Thiocystis violascens DSM 198: one gene and its partner. The protein of the gene in region 1 interacts with the protein of each later gene in a pairwise test. Links are inferred from orthologs where the notes say so. Each region holds a gene or a part of one and is shown in the gene's direction. Other genes may lie near its edges. The genes, in order: THIVI_RS18650 and THIVI_RS16800.

What was found.
Region 2: the proteins of THIVI_RS18650 (region 1) and THIVI_RS16800 interact in binary tests that used the Escherichia coli proteins (3 or more experiments, as listed by UniProt). The link is inferred for Thiocystis violascens DSM 198 from one-to-one orthologs.

What each region holds. Positions count from the first base shown.
Region 1 is NC_018012.1:4,193,682-4,202,213, reverse strand. Bases 2,445-5,875 are described here. They hold THIVI_RS18650 (2-oxoglutarate dehydrogenase E1 component), read left to right. Parts: upstream 2,445-2,807; coding sequence 2,808-5,675; downstream 5,676-5,875. Other genes in these bases: odhB (2-oxoglutarate dehydrogenase complex dihydrolipoyllysine-residue succinyltransferase), read left to right, coding at 5,672-5,875; THIVI_RS24900 (hypothetical protein), read left to right, coding at 2,445-2,761. In the rest of the region: THIVI_RS18665 (ATP-binding protein), read left to right, coding at 1-335; THIVI_RS26100 (hypothetical protein), read right to left, coding at 1,101-1,223; THIVI_RS18660 (NRDE family protein), read right to left, coding at 1,521-2,219; more of THIVI_RS24900, read left to right, coding at 2,243-2,444; more of odhB, read left to right, coding at 5,876-6,925; THIVI_RS24030 (restriction endonuclease), read left to right, coding at 7,102-7,818; THIVI_RS18640 (hypothetical protein), read left to right, coding at 8,020-8,532. UniProt on the Escherichia coli protein: E1 component of the 2-oxoglutarate dehydrogenase (OGDH) complex which catalyzes the decarboxylation of 2-oxoglutarate, the first step in the conversion of 2-oxoglutarate to succinyl-CoA and CO(2).
Region 2 is NC_018012.1:3,784,754-3,792,741, reverse strand. What follows is about bases 2,471-5,357. They hold THIVI_RS16800 (ATP-binding cassette domain-containing protein), read left to right. Parts: upstream 2,471-2,897; coding sequence 2,898-4,817; downstream 4,818-5,357. Other genes in these bases: THIVI_RS22955 (DUF2939 domain-containing protein), read left to right, coding at 4,834-5,357; THIVI_RS16805 (YifB family Mg chelatase-like AAA ATPase), read left to right, coding at 2,471-2,621. Outside these bases: THIVI_RS16815 (TorF family putative porin), read right to left, coding at 1-429; ubiquinone biosynthesis accessory factor UbiK, read left to right, coding at 812-1,078; more of THIVI_RS16805, read left to right, coding at 1,095-2,470; more of THIVI_RS22955, read left to right, coding at 5,358-5,373; THIVI_RS16790 (hypothetical protein), read left to right, coding at 5,387-5,680; THIVI_RS16785 (glycogen/starch/alpha-glucan phosphorylase), read left to right, coding at 5,828-7,988. UniProt on the Escherichia coli protein: Genetic data indicate it may be involved in ribosome assembly or function.

The sequences.
Region 1 (8,532 bases):
GCCGGCCCGTCTCGCTGAAACGCGCCATCTCCAATCTGATCGACAACGCGGTCAAGTATGGCGGTCGCGTGCGAGTGACCGTGCGCGAGGAGCCTGGCAGCCGCGTCATCCAGATCGACGACGCCGGCCCCGGTATCCCCGACGCGCAGATCGAGAAGGTCTTCGAGCCCTTTTTCCGTCTCGAAGCCTCGCGCAGCCGCGAGACCGGCGGCACGGGACTTGGACTGGCCGTGGCCCGAACCATCGTGCACGCTCACGGCGGCATGTTGCGACTGACCAACCGGCCGGAGGGTGGCCTGCGGGTCTCGATTCGACTGCCTGAACAGGAAAAATAGCCATCGCCAAGGAGCGCGTCATCGTCACGGATATTGTCCGCGCATTGAGGCGGATCGTTTTTTTCCGGGAACGAACCCGGCACCCAGCGTTGAGCACATCCCCCTGGAAGACGAAAACCGAGGGAACCTGATTACCCAAAGAGGCCACAAAAAACGGTCGCGGCGGCCGCCGCGCTGGTCGCCAGCGTCTTCCCGGCTCAGGCGCATTTCGCCAACCTGACGGCCTTCGGCGACAGCTACGCGGATACATGCGGCCGGCGCCGACTGGCACGCGGTCGGCGGTACCCTTGGGCTCGAGGTTCGGCTCGATCCACGGGTGCGGCTCGGAGCCGTTTTCGGTTACTCCGAGCCCGCGATCAATCTCGACGTCCAGAACGCCCACAACCGCATCCGCGGCTTACCAGATCGCCGGCTATGGCTCGTTCACCGATGTCAACTGGTTCGCCGACACGCTGCTCGCCTACGGGCGCCAGGACTTTTCGCTCGACGCTCTGACGGGCAGCGCCGGCCTGCAGGTGCGGGTGCCGGTATTGCTCTCGACCGGCCTCTACAGCCCGTTTCTCAACGTCACGGCCGAGCACGACGTCCTCGGCTCCGGCCGGACCCTGACCACTACCCAGGTAACGGCGCCGCTGTTGCCGGTGCTCACTCCGGTGCCCGAGGACGACCGCACCTACGGCAAGGTAGCGGTCGGCGTCGCCGCCGTGCGAACCGGCAACGTCAGCGCCACCGCCGCGACGGGCAATTCGCACGTCTCCGGTCCGGTCACGAGAGACGGAACCGCCCCACCCTGCTCGCCAGTTCCTGGGAGTGACCGGACAGTTCCTCGGCCGCGCGCGAGGATTCCTCAATGCTGGCCGTCGACTGCTGGACCACCAGTTGATACACGTCACAAATATCGGCAATACGCTCATCCTGGCGTTCATCGGCCTTGGCGTTGAGCCAATCACGGCGGCGGTATGGCTGCCAATCTTTCGGATGCGCGACGGTCCGACGATCATCGTCGAAGGAAACCCGTCGCGATCCCTGGCATCGGCGATAGCTAGCTATCGAACGTGATAACAGGACACGGGGGCGGATTTCAAACCCGCCCCTACGCCAAGGCCATGTCTGGATATCAGGTGCGAAGTCTATACAGTGACGTTCAAACCGAGCATTGCCGATTGGGCGGCGTCCGAACCTGTTTTACAACGGCGCGCGCCAAATCTCCCGCAACACATCCCGCTCCGAACCGCCCTCGGCCTGGAGCCAGATGGGCTGGCTGTTGAATCCGGGAAAGGCGGGGAGCGCGATCAATGCGCTTGAGCGCACGCCATCGAGATTCGCGAGCGCATCCCGCCAGCCCGACCAATCGCCCCGCTCCGGGTCCGGCACCGCCGCCGCCTTGAACCGGGAAAGATAGGCTGCGATCCATGGATGAGCGGGATCGTCCAATTCGGTCTCGGCCAGCAGATGCACGCCGGGCGGAATCGGCTGGACGCGCATCCGGCCGTCATCGCCATGACGGATCCAATAGGCCGCGCGGGGATCGGCCACAAGCAGATTGAACGGCCGATAGGCGTCAGGATGCAGATCGGCGAGCGCGCCGGCCGCCTCGCTGGCCTCGGCATGGTCCAGCGCCTCCAGCACCAGCTCGCCGCGGCTGCGCTGGCCCGATTCGCCATCCGGCATCTCCGCGCGTTCCAGCAGCGCGGCCACCACGCCGTGATCGTTCAGACCAAGCCAGCTTCCTTCGGTTTGCGGATCGAGAGTCGCGATCGCCTCGGGACGATCAGGCCAGTGGCGGGCAGGCGGCAGCGAGACGCGCGCAGCCATTGCGTCGCGGCGAGCGGCCAACAGAACCGGCCAGGGATGACCGGGGCGGCGTAGAATCATGATCGGCATGGGTAATAAGGTGATTTCCGGGAATGACTTTACCGATTTCCGTTCGTCCCGAGCCCTTCGACTGCGCTCAGGAGAGCCGTGTCGAAGCCTGTCATGACCCCTTCGGCTTCGCTCAGGACAGGCACTGTCGAATGGGACGAACGGAAATTTTCCAAAAATCGCCTAATTCCCTGACAACAGACAACTGGAAACTGAAACAGTGCTGGACAGGAATAGGCGTCGGGGACTGGGCAATGGACAGTTTCCTAACCCAGATCGCTATAACGGCGCTTGAGCTTCAGGATCTTGCTAGCGACCGTTTTGTGCAAAAAATTGAACGCCTTGCGCTGCGCCACCCGGTTATTCGTGTTGGCTTCCCCGATCAGCTCGATGCGGGCCTGAAAATAGGCCATGTCCGCCTCAAGCCGGGCGAGACGGATCCGCTGACGCTTGCGCTCGTCGAATTCGGCGGTGGAGTCGTTCTTGTCCACAATGCTCGCTGTTTGTGCACCGACACAACCGAGACCGGCGGCGTGTTCAGGATTGTGGAGAATATGATATAAATTCGCGTTCTAAAAAACAAAATCTCCCATTCAGCCAAACCAAAGCATGAGCGCAATCCTAGAATTGTTTCGGAGTTCCGGCGCCTTGTATGGCGGTAACGCGGATTTCATCGAGGATCTGTACGAGCGCTATCTCGCCGATCCCGAAAGCATCGACCTGGCCTGGCGGGTTCGTTTCGACGACATGTGCCAACCGGCCGCGAACGAGGCCGCCGAAACCCCGCATGGTCCGGTCCGCGAGAACTTCATGCGCCTGGCGCAGGAGAGCCGCTCGCGTGCCCGCGCCCGCTCGACCGAGCATCTCGAACCCGCCGCCGCCGAGAAGCAGTCCGCGGTGCTGGGCCTGATCACCGGCTATCGCTACCGCGGCCATCAGGTCGCCAACCTGGATCCCATCCATCTGCGCGAGACGCCCCGGATCGCCGACCTGGATCCGGCCTATCACAACCTGGAACCGAACGATCTCGACCTGGTCTTCCACACCGGTTCGCTCTACGCCCCCGACCGCATGCCGCTGCGCGAGATCGTCGCGATGGTCGAGCAGACCTACTGCGGCACGGTCGGCTCCGAGTATATGCACATCACCAGCACCCCGGAGCGGCGCTGGATCCAGAAGCGCCTCGAAGGCTATCGCGCCACGCCCGAACTGGACGACGCCGATCGCCGCTGGCTGCTGACCCTGCTGACCGCCGCCGAGGGCTTCGAGAAATATCTGCACCAGCGCTACGTGGGCCAGAAACGCTTCTCGCTGGAGGGCGGCGACGCGCTCATCCCCATGCTCGACGAGCTGATCCAGCGCGCCGGGCGCAAGGGTCAGCAGGAGATCGTCATCGGCATGGCGCATCGCGGACGCCTGAATGTGCTGACCAACCTCTTCGGCAAGCCGCCCACCGACATCTTCGACGAGTTCGAGGGCCGGGTTCACATGGACTGGCGCAAGATGGCCGGCGATGTCAAATACCACATGGGCTTCGCCACCGACATCGAGACCCCTGGCGGCATCGTCCATCTGGTGCTGGGCTTCAACCCCTCGCACCTGGAGATCATCAACCCGGTCATCGAGGGTTCGGTGCGCGCCCGCCAGCGCCGCCGGCTCGACCGCGCGGGGAATCTGGTTCTGCCGGTGCTGATCCACGGCGACGCGGCCTTCGCCGGCCAGGGCGTGGTGATGGAGACCCTGCAACTCTCGCAGACCCGCAGTTATTCGACCGGCGGCACGGTCCACATCGTCATCAACAACCAGATCGGCTTCACCACCAGCCACCCGCTGGACGCGCGCTCCAGCGCCTATTGCACCGATGTCGGAAAGCTGGTTCAGGCGCCCGTGTTTCACGTCAACGGCGACGACCCGGAGGCGGTGATCTTCGTCACCCGCATGGCGCTGGATTTCCGTAACCAGTTCCACAAGGATGTCATCATCGATCTGGTCTGTTATCGCCGTCTCGGTCATAACGAGGCCGACGAACCGGCCGTGACCCAGCCGATGATGTACGCCAAGATCCGCAACCATCCGACCCCGCGCGCCGTTTATGCCGACCGGCTCGTCGCCGGGGGCGTCATCGAGAAAGACGCGGTGGACGCCATGATCGCCGACTACCGCGATTCGCTCGAACAGGGCGTGGTGGTCGCGCGCCCGGTGCTCTGCGGGCTCGATCATCTCTATCGGGTCGACTGGGGCTTCTGCCGGGGCACCGACTGGGATCAGGATCTGGACACCGGCGTCCCGCTCGCCAAACTCCAGGCGCTCACCGAAGCCATGCTGCGGCTGCCCGAGGGCTTCGCGCTCCATCCGCGCGTCGAAAAACTGTGGGACGAGCGGCGCAAGATGGGCCAGGGCGATCAACTCTTGAACTGGGGCTTCGCCGAGAATCTGGCCTATGCGACCTTGCTCGACGCCGGCATCCCGGTGCGTCTATCCGGGCAGGACGTGGGGCGTGGCACCTTTGTCCACCGTCACGCCAAGATCCACGATCAACTGACCGGCGACTCCTATACCCCACTTCAGCATCTGAGCGACACTCAAGGTGCCTTCATCGCCATCGACTCCATCCTCTCCGAGGAGGCCGTTCTCGGCTACGAATACGGCTTCGCCACCGCCGAGCCCACCGCGCTCACTTTGTGGGAGGCGCAGTTTGGCGATTTCGCCAACGGCGCGCAGGTGGTCATCGACCAGTTCATCACCTCCGCCGGAACCAAATGGGGTCTGTGCTGCGGGCTGGTCATGCTGCTACCGCACGGTCTCGAAGGTCAGGGCGCGGAACATTCCTCGGCGCGCATCGAACGCTTCCTACAACTCAGTGCCGAGCACAACATCCAGGTCTGCGTCCCCACCACACCGGCGCAGATGTTCCATCTGCTGCGTCGCCAGATGGTGCGCGACTACCGTAAACCGCTGATCGTGATGACGCCCAAAAGCCTGCTGCGGCATCGTCTGGCGGTCTCCTCGCTGGACGAACTCGCTGGCGGACAATTTCAGACGATCATCCCGGAGATCGATCCCATCGACCCCGCCGGGGTGGAACGGCTGATCTTCTGCTGCGGCAAGGTCTATTTCGATCTGTTGGAGGCCAGACGCGCCCGCAGTCTGACCAATGCGGCCATCATCCGACTCGAACAGCTCTATCCCTTTCCCAGCGAACCGTTCGCCGCTGCGATCGATCATTACGGCGCGACCGAGGAAATCGTCTGGTGCCAGGAAGAGCCACAGAACCAGGGCGCCTGGGACCAGATCAAGCATCGCTTCCACAATCTGATCCAGATGGGCAAACGCCCCTATTATGTCGGACGCGCCAGTTCCGCGGCCCCCGCCGTCGGGCATCGCGCCGCCCATGTCGAGCAGCACGAACGGCTGATCGACGAAGCCCTGACCGGCCAATTCAACCCGAAAATGAACAAAAGGATCCCCCCGCAATGAGCCGCGAAGTCCGCGTCCCCGCACTCCCCGAATCCGTCGCCGACGCCACCGTCGCGGCCTGGCACAAACAACCCGGCGACCAGGTCCGGGAGGGCGAGAATCTGGTCGATCTCGAAACCGACAAGGTCGTGCTGGAGGTGCCCTCCCCCGTGGACGGCGTGCTCGGCGCGATCCAGGCCCGCGAGGGCGATCTCGTGCAGGCCGACGCCGTGCTCGGGCTCATCGAGTCCGGCGCGCGCAAGGCGCCCGGCACGCCGCGTCCCAGCGTCACGTCGCCTTCCAGCCGGGCGCCGCTCGAATCCGTCGCCCCCATGAATTCGCCGCCCCAGCGACCGCGCCCTGGGCAGGTAATCGCCCCCGCCGCCCGCCGGCTGGTCAAGGAGATGAACCTGGACCCTCAGCAGATCCCCGGCAGCGGCAAGGATGGCCGGATCCAGAAGACCGACGTGGTGCAGTGGCTGGACGAGCGCGAACAGGCGGCGCCCGAGCACGACCCGGACGCGCTCAATCTCAGCGAAGCGCCCGCCCCCAGTCTGACCGGCGAGGCCGGACGCCCAGAACAGCGGGTGCCCATGACCCGTCTGCGCGCGCGCATCGCCGAGCGGTTGGTCCAGGCGCAGCAAAACGCCGCCCTGCTGACCACCTTCAACGAGGTCAACCTCAAGACGGTGCTGGAACTGCGCGAGAAGTACAAAGGACTGTTCGAGACCCGTTACGGCACGCGTCTGGGCTTCATGTCCTTCTTCGTCAAGGCGGCGGTGGACGCGCTCCAGCGCTTCCCCGCCATCAACGCCTCGGTGGACGGCGACGACATCGTCTATCACGGCTATTTCGACATCGGCATCGCCGTCAGCTCCCCGCGCGGACTGGTCGTGCCCACCCTGCGCAACTGCGACCAGTTGAGCATGTCCGACATCGAACAGGGCATCGCCGACTTTGGCCAGAAGGCGAAAGACGGCAGCCTGAGCTACGAGGAACTCACCGGCGGCACCTTTTCCATCACCAACGGCGGCGTCTTCGGCTCGCTGCTCTCGACGCCCATCCTCAACCCGCCGCAAAGCGCGATTCTAGGGATGCACAAGATCCAGGAGCGTCCCATCGTGGAGAATGGCCAGATCGTCATCGCCCCCATGATGTATCTGGCCCTGACCTATGATCATCGGATCATCGACGGACGCGAGGCGGTGCAATTTCTGGTCGCGATCAAGGAGATTCTGGAAGATCCGGCAAGGTTGCTGTTGCGGGTGTAGCGGAGGCGCGGACGTCGATTGGAGTCCCTGATGCGTCCGTTCAGGGGAAACACGGCGGAAACCCGAGACAGACCACGTTTTTCCCTTTCCCGACATTCAGCGAATAAACGTGGTCGGTCCCTGAATTTCACTGAATTTCACTGAATTTCACTGAATTTCACTTACACGAAACTGATATGGAAGAACTGACAACACCACCCTTACAGAAGAGAAAAAGGAGAAAGACTCCGTTACCCCCTCCAGATATGGGTGCGCATAGGAGGAATGCCCGCAAAGCCTCTGATAAGCTGAAAAGCGGGGAACGCCTCTCAGACGAAGAACTTATTTCTCTCTTCAAAGCAGACTATATCGAAAATGAAAAATTAGAAAAAGTAATATCATTATATGGCCAAGATGAATCATTAAAACTCTTTGCGGGTTTTGACTGGAGCAGAAAAAAAAGGCTAGTCGAAATTCAATCAAGAATAATTTGCCTAAACATTGAACTAGAGCTTATCGAATATTTCAAAAAGCATCCAGAACAATTATATACAATATCGCCTAGAAAGTTCGAAGAGTTCGTTGCAGCCGTATTCCGAAATCATGGCTTTGAGGTTCAGCTAACACCCGAAACAAGGGATGGTGGCATGGATATTATAGCGGTCCATAAATCTCCTTTAACTGGAAGCACCGTAAGCTTGATTGAATGCAAAAGATATACCCCTGATAACAAGGTTGGGATAGGAGTTGTTCAAAGGCTTTTGGGAAATGTAATACAACAAGAAGCCCATAAAGGCGTGGTAGTAACCACCTCATTTTTCACTAGAGATGCCATTGCTGTATCAAAACAATCAAGAAACATACTGACTTTAAGTGATTACTCTTCCATCATGTCATGGTTAACGTCAGTATAAACTTTCTAAAGGAAACCCTGGACAGACCAGGTTTTTTCATTTCCCGCCTTTCAGCGAATAAACATGGTCTGCCCCTGAATTTCCTCCCTCTTGTTCCCCGCAATCTCACAAAGTCGTTGACGATGCGCCGGTTTTCAGATAATAAAATCTGTACTCTTGTACCGGAACGGCCCCGGTTTAGTCTTGACGTTAGGGAACTTCATGCACTACATCCTCAATCGTTTCATTCTCGGTGACACTCGCGAAGTGTTGATCTCATCTGACCAGTTCTCCGAAACAGCTAACGCCCATGAGCGCATGCAACTCACTATTGCGTCAGAAGAAAAATTCGATGCTGTTGCTCGAAATTACCTCGACTTTGAAAGCGACATGCTGACAAGCTCTCTTGAGACCGCTCTTGTTGGCTTCGGGCAGGGCATGGAGCAAATGGGAATTCGTCGGTTACTAAATCGAAAGCTCTCCAACCTCCTCAGCGCAACCCGCTCATACGTCGACTTCATTCGTCATGCTACTAAGATCGTCCTTCCTAATGAAGCCGACTCGAAAAAAATTGCAGAGCTATTTTCCGAACACTATGACACATCCCTGGCATATCGCACCCTTGATGTGCTGCGAAATCATGCTCAACACGCCGGCTTTCCCATTCAAAGCATTGAGTACACAACAACGGCGTTGCATGAAATGCCAGGTACATCCCTAAAGAAGACCATCGCA
Region 2 (7,988 bases), 410 kb from region 1 along the record:
AAACGTATAGGCGATGCCCGCGGTCAGCCATTTATAGGTTGCGCTGGCACCAAGCTCGGAAAAGTCGCTGTCGCGGCCGTCCGGATAGGCGTAATAGATGAGGTTGAGATCGTAGCTGAAGTCGTCGTTGATCGAGCCACCAAAGCCGGTGTAGAGGTCGAGTTCGTAATTGGTCTCGTTACCCTCGCCAAAGTCCACGTTCGACAGCCAGGTACCGGCATAAAAACCGCTCTGGTGCGCATAATCCAGCCCGCCCTGAACCGCCGGCTGATTATCGGTCTGGGTCTGTCCGCGCCATATGTAGTTGCTGACCACGCCGATGTTGGCGCTGATCGAGTGGGGATCCTCGGCCATGGCGGCCTGAAAAGCACCCGCGCTCATGACGAGGGTTCCAACGGCCAGTGCGGTACCGATGTGTGTTGGTTTCATTGGGTTGTACCTCAATAGGATCCAGGCATCTGTTAGAAGATAGGGCGGACCGGGCCGACGCCTGGAAGAAGGCCGGAATGCCGCACAATGACGTAGTGTCCAGTTTATGCACGGTACATGCCATTCCATGATTGCGGTAAAAACAAGACGTTTTTCGATCTTGCGTGCCATATTCGCAACAAAGATTGCACCAAGACAAAACAACGCTTTTCGACAAGACACTCGAACGCACCAAAATAGAGCGGCTTTCGACGCAGACGCGCAAACGCACCGCCCCTATAATGTTCGCCAGCATTCTCCCCCGGCCGCCTGTCTTCCAATAGGCGGGCCACGCTCGATTGGTCATGGGTCGCGACCGACCCCCGCGCAGAGGTAACTCCCAATGTTGGATCCGAAACAATTCGACGACCTGTTCCAGCGTCTCTCCTCGGCCATGCCGAAGGGTCTCCAGGTGTTGCAGGAAGACATCAATCGCAACCTCCGGGCTTCCCTGGAATCGGGACTGTCCCGACTGGATCTGGTGACGCGCGAGGAGTTCGACGTGCAGTCGGCGGTCCTGGCGCGGACACGCGAAAAACTGATCGCGCTGGAGACGCAGGTGAAGACGCTGGAGCAGGCGCTCGCGGTCGGCCGACCGCAAGCGGACTGAGCGCGCGGCCAGGGACTTGGCGCTCTGCATCCTGTACAGCCGCGCCCGCGTCGGCATCCATGCCCCGGCGGTGACGGTCGAGGTCCATCTGTCCGGCGGTCTGCCCTCGCTCTCGATGGTCGGTCTGCCGGAACTGGCGGTGAAAGAGAGCAAGGATCGGGTGCGCGGCGCCCTGCTCAACGGGCGTTTCCGCTTTCCCGACGGGCACGTCACCATCAATCTGGCGCCCGCGGATTTGCCCAAGGAAGGCGGTCGCTTCGATCTGCCGATCGCGCTCGGCATCCTGGGCGCCTCGGGTCAGGTGGCCGCCAAGGCGCTCGATCGCTATGAGTTCATCGGCGAACTGGCCCTGTCCGGCGCGCTGCGGCCGGTCAATGGGGTGCTGCCAGCGGCGGTCGCGGCGCGCGACGCGGGCCGCGAACTCATCCTGCCGCGCGAGAATGCCGCCGAGGCGGCGCTGGTCAGCGGTCTGTCGCTGCGACCGGCGGGTCATCTGATGGAGGTCTGCGAACATCTGAATGGCACCAGCCTGCTGTCCGCCTTCGTGTCGGGCGAGGATTCCGGCCATGACAACGATCCCGCCTATCCCGAACTGGCCGAGGTGCGCGGCCAGGAGCACGCCAAGCGAGCATTGGAGATTGCCGCCGCGGGGGGGCATAGCCTGCTGTTGATCGGCCCGCCCGGCACGGGCAAGTCGATGCTGGCCAACCGGCTGCCGGGTCTGCTGCCGCCCATGACCGAGGCCGAGGCGCTGGAGACGGCGGCGATCCGCTCGGTTAGCGACCGGGATCGCTTCGACCCGAGCCGCTGGCGCGAACGGCCCTTTCGGTCGCCGCACCATACCGCGTCCGGGGTCGCGCTGGTCGGCGGGGGCAGCAATCCCCGGCCGGGCGAGATTTCGCTGGCCCATCAGGGCGTGCTCTTTCTCGACGAACTGCCGGAATACGATCGCAAGGTGCTGGAGGTGCTGCGCGAGCCCCTGGAGTCGGGTTATATCGATATCTCCAGGGCGGCGCGCCAGGCGCGCTTTCCGGCGCGCTTCCAGTTGCTGGCGGCCATGAATCCCTGCCCCTGCGGCTATCTGGGCGACAGCAGCGGGCGCTGCCGCTGTACCATCGAGCAGATCGGGCGCTATCGCGGACGTATCTCCGGCCCCCTGCTCGACCGTATCGACATGCACGTCGAGGTGCCCCGGCTCGATGTCTCGCGGCTGGGCGGACCGCGTCCCGCGGACGCCGAAACCACGGCGCTGGTACGCGCGCGGGTCGCCGCCGCCCGCGTCCTCCAGCAGACCCGCGCCGGCAAGCCGAACAACGCGCTGGCACCGAGCGAGATCGATCGCGACTGCGCGCTCGACGAGGCCGGGCGGCGACTCATGGAGCAAGCGCTGACCCGCCTTGCACTCTCGGCGCGGGCCTACCATCGGATCCTGAAGGTCGCCCGGACCATCGCCGATCTTCAGCAGGCGAACGCCATCGATTCCACGCACCTGAGCGAAGCTATCGGCTATCGTCGTCTCGATCGAGGACAGCCGCACTCCTGAACCCGGTAGCGCCGACCGATAGGCCATCCGCGACATGACGCCATCGCGCCATTCGCATTCTCTTTTTAGCGACACTTTAGGCAAGCCGCGCAACAATTTGATGAGGGAAATCCCTTCCATCTGCTAGAATGGCGGTCACAAAATCCTATTTTGGTGGCATGCATGCAACAACTTATGCCGCGTCGACGCTTGGATTGAGCTTCACCGCACCCCGTTTTCCGTCATCGCGCAGGGCATCGCGTTGACATCTCCCTCACTCTCCTTGCCGCGACGATCATGCTTCAACTGAAAGACCTGAGTTTCCGCCGTGGCCCCAACCTCCTGCTGGAAGAGGCGTCGATCGCCATCTATCCCGGCCAGAAGGTGGGTCTGGTGGGCGCCAACGGCTGCGGGAAATCGAGCCTCTTCGCCCTACTGCTGGGCGATCTGCACGCGGACGCGGGCGGGTTTTCGATCCCGGCCGACTGGGAGGTCGCGCATGTCGCCCAGCACACCCCGGACACCGAGCGCGCGGCCATCGAGTTCGTGCTGGATGGCGACCGCGAGCTGCGCCAGATCGAGAGCGAGTTGACCGCCGCCGATGCCGCCGGCGACGGACTGCGTCACGGCGAACTGCTGGGCCGGCTGGAATCCATCGGCGGTTACGACGCCGAAAGCCGCGCCGCGCGTCTGCTGCATGGCCTGGGCTTCGCGCCGGGCGACGAGCGCCGCCCGGTCAACAGCTACTCGGGCGGCTGGCGGATGCGTCTCGCGCTGGCGCGCACGCTGATGTGCCGCTCGGATCTGCTGCTGCTCGACGAGCCGACCAACCATCTGGATCTGGACGCCGTGATCTGGCTCGAAGGCTGGCTCAAGAGCTATCCGGGCACCCTGATGCTGATCTCGCATGACCGCGATTTTCTGGACGCGGTCGGCAGCCACATCCTGCACCTGGAACATCGGCGACTCACGCTCTACGCGGGCAATTATTCGGCCTTCGAGCGCCAACGCGCCGAGCGGCTCGCCCAGCAGCAGTCGGCTTATGTCCGTCAGCAACGCGAAATCGCCCACATGCACAGCTTTGTCGAACGCTTCCGCGCCAAGGCGACCAAGGCGCGTCAGGCGCAGAGTCGGGTGAAGGCGCTGGAGCGCATGGAGCTGATCGCCCCGGCGCATATCGACTCGCCCTTCCGTTTCGGTTTCGAGCCGGCCGGGAATCTGCCCCGTCCGCTGCTGCGGATGGACAAAGCGACGGCCGGCTATGGCGCGAAGCCCGTCCTCCAGAGTGTCGGATTCAGTCTGGAACCGGGCGACCGCATCGGCCTGCTGGGACGCAACGGCGCGGGTAAATCGACGCTGATCAAGGTGCTGGCCGGCGAGCTGGCGCTGTTGTCGGGCCAGTGCGAGCGTGCGCAGGATCTGCGCGTGGGCTATTTCGCCCAGCATCAACTGGATCAACTCGACCGCCACGGCACCCCGCTCGGTCATCTGCGCCGACTCGATCCGAACGCCACCGAACAGACCTTGCGCAACTATCTGGGCGGTTTCGGTTTCGCCGGCGACCGCGCGCTCGATCCGATCGCGCCACTCTCGGGCGGCGAAAAGGCGCGTCTGGTGCTGGCCATGATCATCCGTCAGAAGCCCAATCTGCTGCTGCTCGACGAACCGACCAATCATCTGGATCTGGAGATGCGCCACGCGCTCAGCGAGGCGTTGCAGGGCTTCGAGGGCGCGCTGGTGCTGGTCTCGCACGACCGTCATCTGCTGCGGGTGACCAGCGACACCCTGATGCTGGTAGATGGCGGCGGGGTGCGCCTGTTCGACGGCGATCTGGACGATTATCCGGCCTGGCTGGCGGGACGCGATCCGGCCGCGCGACCGGCGGACGCGACGGACAGCGCCCGCGACGGCGGCGACCGCAAGCAGCAGCGTCGTCAGTCGGCGGAGGCGCGCAAGGCATTGCAGCCGCTGCGCAACCGCGAAAAGCAGTTGGAACAGCGGCTCGCGACGCTCAACGCGCGCCGCGCGACCCTGGATCAGGCGCTTGCGGCATCCGATCTCTACGCGCCCGAGAGCAAGGCGCGACTGCTGGCCCTGCTGGCCGAGCAGCGCCAAATCAGCGCGGATCTGGAAGCGACCGAGGACGCCTGGCTGGAGGTCAGCGAGTCCATCGAGCAATTTCATGCCAGCGACGATGCCCCGAATGCGCGCGCGTGAGAAGGCGGTTTTCCGAATGCCGACGATCACGCGCGCGCGCCATCGGACCTGGGTGGCCATGCACCGCTGGTGGCGGCGCGCGCGCCGGCCCGCCAGACGCCTGCTGCTTCTGGGCCTGGCACTGGTCATGCTCTACGGACTCTGGCCCTATGCGACACTCTGGAGCCTGAACCGCGCGCTCGCCCAGGACGACGAGACGACACTGGAGCGACTGGTGGATCTGGATGCGATTCGCGACGAACTGGCGCGCCGTCTCAACAAGGAGCGCCCCAGCGCCATCGACGGGCTCTCCGACGATTTTATCGAGTGGCTGGAGTCGGGGATTCGATACCACGGCGTCCATGCGCTGGAGCGCATCGTCACGCTCGACTGGGTGCGGGCGCAACTGACCGCGAGAGCGCTTCCCGGTGAAGACTTTCCGCCCCTCCTCGTCACCGGCTTTTTCGAGAGTCCACGAAATTTCCGCGCGCGGATCGGTCACCGCAACGCGGAGCCGGTCATCCTGCGGCTGCACCTCGACCGGCGAGGCTGGCGTGTCTCGACCCTCTACTATTGATGTCAATACCAACATGACGACCGCGAAGCTCACTGCATCGGAGCGGGCACGCCAATTGATCGCCCCGCTACTCGCACCCTCCGACAGTCCGTTCAAGGATTACCTCAGAGCCACCGATTACTGTACGGCGGTGATGTTGTACACCGAACTCCAGACCGACCGGGAATACCTGGCCCAATGGCGCGCGGCGTTCGCGGCCCTGATGGTCGCCAACGACGAGAAGCGGGCCCGCTTGCTCAGTCGGCTGCGGGGCGATTTCAAACACGGACTTTCGCCACTGCCGACCCTGATCGCGATGCGGAATTGAACGCGGGACATCCGCTGTCGGTACTGACTCAATGTTGCCGATTCGCCACGATTTGTCGCGGGCGGCACAACAGGTTCGCGCCCAGTCACACCAGCGGCTACTATATCGCCAATATTCAACACACAACCTAACAGGATCCAACCTAGTATGTCCCCCTTGAACGGCCCCACCAAACCTCATCCGAACGCGCACTTCTTCGACCTTCCGCCCCTGCCCATGGACTCCGAAGGGATCGCGCAGGACTTCCGGCGCTATTACGCCCACACCTTCGGGCGGGACCATGACGCGCAGGCGATCTATTATTCCTACAAGGCATTGTCCATCACCCTGCGCGACCGTCTGATGGAGCGCTGGAAGCGGACCCGCCAGTCCTATGACGAGGCGGGATGCAAGCGCACCTACTATCTGTCGCTGGAATTCCTGATGGGCCGCGCGCTATCGAACGCCATGCTCAACCTCGGAATCAACAGCGCCGTGGAGCAGGGACTCTACGGCATGGGTCTGGCGCTGGAGGAGATTGCCGGCAACGAACCCGATGCCGGCCTGGGCAATGGCGGTCTGGGCCGTCTGGCGGCCTGCTTTCTGGACTCCTGCGCCACTCTGCAGCTTCCGGTGCGGGGCTATGGACTGCGCTACGAATACGGCATGTTCCGCCAGTTGATCGAGGGCGGCGAACAGCTCGAAGAGCCGGATCACTGGTTGCGCGATGGCAACCCCTGGGAACTCGAACGCCCCGAATTCACCCAACGCATCCCCTTCGGCGGCCGCACCGAGACCAGCGTGGACCGACGCGGTCGCAAGACGGTGCGCTGGGTGGATACCCATGACGTCCTGGCGGTCCCCTACGATATTCCCGTTCCCGGTTATCGCAACGAGACCGTCAATACCCTGCGTCTCTGGAAATCCGCCGCCACCGACGAATTCGACCTTGGCGAATTCAACGCCGGCAGTTACCCGGAGTCGGTCGCCCAGAAGAACGAGGCCGAGCACATCACCATGGTGCTCTACCCCAACGACGCCAACGAATGCGGCAAGGAATTGCGGCTGCGTCAGCAGTTCTTCCTCGCCAGCGCCAGCATCAAGGACGTGCTGCGCGACTGGATCCGGCTCAACGGCAACGACTTCAGCCGCTTCGCCGAGCACAACTGTTTCCAGCTCAACGACACCCATCCCGCCGTCTCGGTCGCCGAGCTGATGCGCCAACTGATGGACGATCATGATCTGGAGTGGGACACCGCCTGGCCGATCGTTCGCCAGACCATGGCCTACACCAATCACACCCTGCTGCCCGAGGCGCTGGAACGCTGGTCGGTGCGGTTGTTTCGCCAACTGCTGCCGCGCATCCTGGAGATCATCTTCGAGATCAACGCCCGTTTCCTGGCGGAAGTCGCGACCCGCTGGCCGGGCGACACCGACCGCCAGCGGCGCATGTCGCTGATCGAGGAAGGCTACGATCCGCAGGTGCGGATGGCCTATCTGGCGATCGTCGGCAGTTTCTCGGTCAACGGCGTCGCCGCGCTGCACTCGGAGCTTCTGATCGAGGGCCTGTTCCGCGATTTCCACGACATCTGGCCCAAGAAATTCAACAACAAGACCAACGGCGTCACCCAGCGGCGCTGGCTGGCCATGTGCAATCCGGGTCTGCGCGAACTGCTCGACGAGACTATCGGCACCGAGTGGGTGCGCGACCTCAGCCAGCTCCAGCAGCTTGCGCCCTCTGCCGAGGACGCGGACTTCCGCGCCCGCTGGCACGCCATCAAGCAGGACAACAAGCGTCGTCTGGCCGAGCATGTCGCACAAATCTGCCGGGTGGACTTTCCGCTGGACGCCGTCTTCGACGTGCAGGTCAAGCGCATCCACGAATACAAGCGCCAGTTGCTCAATGTCCTGCATGTCATCCATCTCTATAACCGTATCAAGCGCGGCGACACCCGCGACTGGACCGCGCGCTGCGTCCTGATCGGCGGCAAGGCGGCCCCCGGTTATGTGATGGCCAAGCAGATCATCAAGCTGATCAATAACGTCGCTCGCGCCATCAACAACGATCCCGAAACCGCTGGCCTGTTGCGGGTCGCGTTCGTGCCGGATTACCGTGTCTCGCTCATGGAAGTGATCGCGCCCGGCACCGATCTGTCCGAACAGATCTCCACCGCCGGCAAGGAGGCATCCGGGACGGGCAACATGAAGTTCATGATGAACGGCGCGGTCACCATCGGCACCCTGGATGGGGCCAACATCGAGATCCGCGATCAGGTGGGCGAGGAGAATTTCTTCCTCTTCGGCATGACCGCCGCTGGTGTCGAGTCAC